One region of the Mammaliicoccus sp. D-M19 genome, then DNA from elsewhere that is predicted to be linked to it. Evidence: riboswitches for the same ligand, from Rfam matches in the RefSeq annotation. Region 1 holds a riboswitch; the other holds the start of a gene.
What was found. Region 1 has a riboswitch for thiamine pyrophosphate ahead of LQ675_RS01760 (ECF transporter S component). Riboswitches for the same ligand answer to the same signal wherever they lie in the genome.

Region 1 (2,210 bases):
TATAATCTTTAATACGTGGTGCATTAAAAAGTATAAGTAATCCAGTAATCAAAATAAATATACCTATAATTCGACTAAAATGAACTTCCCAGCTTTTTTTCTTTATAGCCATGTTCTTCACCTCATTGAACATTATAATTGTTTCATTTTCAATTGTCTTTAATTATATTGAAAATCAGTCCCAAGTACTAGCAAGAAGTTTAAAACTTATATGTAGTTGGGTATATAATAATATCATAAATTTTAAAGGAGTGTTATTATGACTCATAATGATAAGCATAAAGAAGAAGCAGAAAAAGCTAAGAAAAAAGAACAAGAAAATAAGCAAGACAACAACAAAGGTCAAGATGAAACAAAAGAAAATATACAAGACACATTCGAATAAATAAATTTCATTATCGTGCCTAGTCGGGAGCGAAATCACAATTTGCGATTTCGCTCCCGATTTTATTTTGAATTTATTTTAATGACTTACAAATCATTTATTTAAGAAATTAATTTTATTTTTATGATTTACTATTGACAAAAAGATTAATAAGACTTATCGTATGGATAACAAATTAATAAATGCACTAGGGGTGTTTTGAAACTGAGACAGACATGAAAAGGTCTGAACCCTTTGTACCTGATCTAGATGATACTAGCGTAGGAAAGTGTTCGTAAATCATATAATATTCATTTTTAAATGATAACAATATTTTTGTGCGCTTCTATTTAGATATAGGAGTGCACATTTTTTATATAAAAGGAGAATTTAACATGTCAAAAAGATTAACGTTATCAGATATTTTAGTAACTGTATTAATTGGTGCTTTGTTTGCAATCATTTATAAGTTCTTATGGATACCTTATGAAATTTTAAAACCACTTGGTCTACACTTAGAACAATCTGTATATGGTGTATGGTTTATTGCAGCAATTGTCACTTATTTAATTATTCAAAAGCCTGGTGTTGCCATTCTTGCTGAATTTGCTGCTGGCGCTGGAGAAACAATTGTAATGGGGCAATTCGATATTCCAACATTTATATATGCATTATTACAAGGTTTAGCTTGTGAAATCATCTTCCTAGCTGTTCGATATCAATCAAGAAAATTATCAGTTGCAGTAATAGCTGGAATGGCTGCAGGTATTATTACGTTACCAATTGATTGGTTCTATAATTACTTAGGTGACGTTGCTTTATGGAATGTTATTTTAATGTTTACGATTAGAATTTTAAGTGGTGCAATCGTTGCGGGTGCATTAGGCTATGCAATTGTAAAAGCACTTGACCAAACTGGTGTTACGAAATTGTTCAGACCAGCATCTAAAAAAGATTATGACTTATTATAGGAGTTATTCAATTGTTATCACTAAAAAATTTAAGACTAAAGTATCCTGATGATGAACGCATTATATTTAAAAATTTAAACATCAATATTAACGATAAAGAAAAAGTTCTGTTACTAGGTCCAAGTGGATCTGGTAAAAGTACATTATTAAATATATTAAGCGGTATTATACCGAGATCGATGGACATACCGATGAAAGTAGATTCAATCAATATCGATTCACTTCCGGGTGTTATTTTCCAAGATCCAGATACGCAGTTTTGTATGCCTGAGATTAAAGAAGAATTAGCATTTGTGCTTGAGAATATGAACATCGAACCTGATAAAATGGACGGATTTATAAAAAATGTCATGAAACAGGTAAATTTAAATGCTGACCCTTCACTAAAAATCAATCGTTTAAGTGGTGGTATGAAACAAAAATTAGCGATTGCTTCTATATTATTACAAGATACAAATACGTTATTTCTTGATGAACCGACAGCAATGCTTGATCATCAATCAACGACTCAACTATGGGATTTGATTATGGATCATTGGACAAATCAAACCGTTGTAATCGTGGAACATAAAGTTGATTATATTTGGAATTATGTTGATAGAGTCATCGTGATGAATGAAAATGGTGAAATCACACATGATAGTACACCTCAAGATATATTAGATCATCATACAGACATATTAAATGAATACGGTGTATGGCATCCTAACTCATGGCGATATGCCCCAAAATTAACTAAACAGACTACTGAGCACAATCCGTTGTTAAATATAGAGCAGTTAGATGTACTACGTGGCTCCAAAAAACTATTTAGTATAGATGAATTAACGATTTCAAGTGGCGAATGGCTTACAATAACTGGACCAAATGGAACA
Region 2 (2,210 bases), on a different contig from region 1:
TAAACGTAGCAATTAATAACATACCTGCAACAATTGGAAGGACTGTAATCATTACCGGTGTGCCTGCGCTCGTTTGAGGATTTTTCACATCTTGTGAAGAAGTTGCAGATCCATTAGTTGGTGTACTACTATTTGAACTAGAAGATGCTGCTGTTGAATTCTTTGAAGCATCACTAGATGAAACTGCCGCAGCTTGGCCAGAAGGTTCTTTCACATCAAATGTGATTTTGTATTTGTTATCGTATAAGAACGGTTTACCATCGACTTTTTCATTGATATAAACATCAATTGTTCCAGCAAGTTGGCCAAATGTAGAATTCACTTTAAAGCTAGACGTTCTAACGTCTGAACCTTTGTCTTCACTTACGATACTTTCAGCAGAACCATCAACTGTAATACCTTTAATCCAATGGCTGTGATTCATCGTTAATTGAAGTTGCTTTTCGCCATTCTTAACTACTAACTTACCTGGTTTATTAAAATAATCATTTGCAATCGAAACATCTGAAGTACCATGTTTCAATACTGTGTAATCAACGTCATAAGTACCATCCTTAACATCAGCAGAAGCCACCTTACCTACGCCTACTGATAATAAAATAAGTACTAATAACCCAATATTTAAAACTTGTTTAAACCTTTTCATAATATACCTCCTTTGTAAATTTCTTGAAATTCTCCTTCCACCTTATAATTTAATTGATAATAGTTATCAATGTCAATATTATTTTCTATTTTAATAAATAGTTAGTTATCAAAATTTTATTTCGCAAAATTTAAAAATTAATAGAATGGAATAATTTGGGTTGTAACTAAATAACATATAAATTTGAACATTCTTACTTTTATATGTACAATGGATGTAATAACTGAATAAATGTCCACTGGAAGTGCCTTATTATAGGCTGAGACTGAAGTAGTGACTTCGGGATTCCTTGAACCTGATCCAGTTCATACTGGCGTAGGAAAGTGGCGTATATAAGCTTACTTATACTTATAATTAAATTTTTACGCTATTTTTCTATCCAGAAAAATAGCGTTTTTTATTTGGAGTGATTTCATTGTTTATTGCTGTTACACCGTATAAAGACTTAGATGTTGATGATTTAGAACATTATATAGAGATTGCAGAAGAGATTGATTTGTTATTACTGAGAGTGCCTATGACACATGATGATCTATGCTGGGCGTTTGATTATTTATTAGCAAATGGCTTTTCGCAAACGAAATTAATGATTCATTCTGATATGACCATACTTGAAAAATATGATTTAAATTTTATTCATTTTCGTGAAGATGACGTGCAAGCATTTGAATTTAAAAAGCTTCACCCTCATATATCCGTTAGTATGTCTACACATTCAGTTGAAACTGTGAAACGCGCACGTGAGTGGTCTTTAGATTTCGTATTCTTTGGTCACGTGTTTGAAACGTGTTCTAAAGATGGTCTTAAACCAAGGTCTTCTAAAGACATAAAGGATGCAGTATCTATAGATATTCCTGTTTATGCAATTGGTGGCATAGATACGCATTCTATTAAGTCGTTGCCTCATGGCTTTGAAGGTGTTTGTGCAATATCATTTTTCAGAGATCGAAGTTCGCGTGAAATTCAGTTATTAAGAGAGGAGTGGCTTGCATATGTATGACATGTTAATTGTTGGCTCTGGCGTCATGGGGATGTCTATTGCGCGTGAATTAGCCCTTAAAAATGATTCGTTGTCTATCGCTGTGATAGATCGAGATGTTCCTGGATTACACGCATCTTATAAAGCTGGTGGGATGTTAGGTGCACAAAATGAATTTATTGAAGATACACCCCTTTATCAACTTGCATTACGTTCGAGAGATTATTTCGAATCACTCAGTCACACGTTATATAAAGAGACGAATATCAATATTGATTATCAAGCACACGGTTTAATTAAAATGGCCGCATCACGAGATGATATCGACAGCTTAACTGAGCAATATCGTTTTTTAAATAAACGTGATCGTTCAGTTACTACATTAAATAGTCAATCACTTCGTCACCTTTCAAATCATACGATTTCCTATAATCATAAAGCGATTTATATTCCATTTGATGGCCAAATTAATGCCAATCAATATGCTAAAGCTTTATTGAAATCTATTGAGTATAAAGGAATTGAACGCATTTATCATACTGAAGTTAAATCCATACATCGCTTAAACGATTCGTTTAAAGTGCT

Region 2: another riboswitch for thiamine pyrophosphate. It lies ahead of LQ675_RS10110 (thiamine phosphate synthase); the one in region 1 lies ahead of LQ675_RS01760 (ECF transporter S component).

What each region holds. Positions count from the first base shown of each region.
Region 1 is NZ_JAJNHW010000001.1:333,031-335,240, forward strand. Features, by position in the region: gene auxA (lipoteichoic acid stability factor AuxA) at 1-112, opposite strand, end outside; gene LQ675_RS14950 (hypothetical protein) at 260-385, shown strand; TPP riboswitch at 565-669, shown strand; gene LQ675_RS01760 (ECF transporter S component) at 760-1,335, shown strand; gene LQ675_RS01765 (ABC transporter ATP-binding protein) at 1,347-2,210, shown strand, end outside.
Region 2 is NZ_JAJNHW010000004.1:90,058-92,267, forward strand. Features, by position in the region: gene isdC (heme uptake protein IsdC) at 1-646, opposite strand, end outside; TPP riboswitch at 877-985, shown strand; gene LQ675_RS10110 (thiamine phosphate synthase) at 1,062-1,646, shown strand; gene thiO (glycine oxidase ThiO) at 1,639-2,210, shown strand, end outside.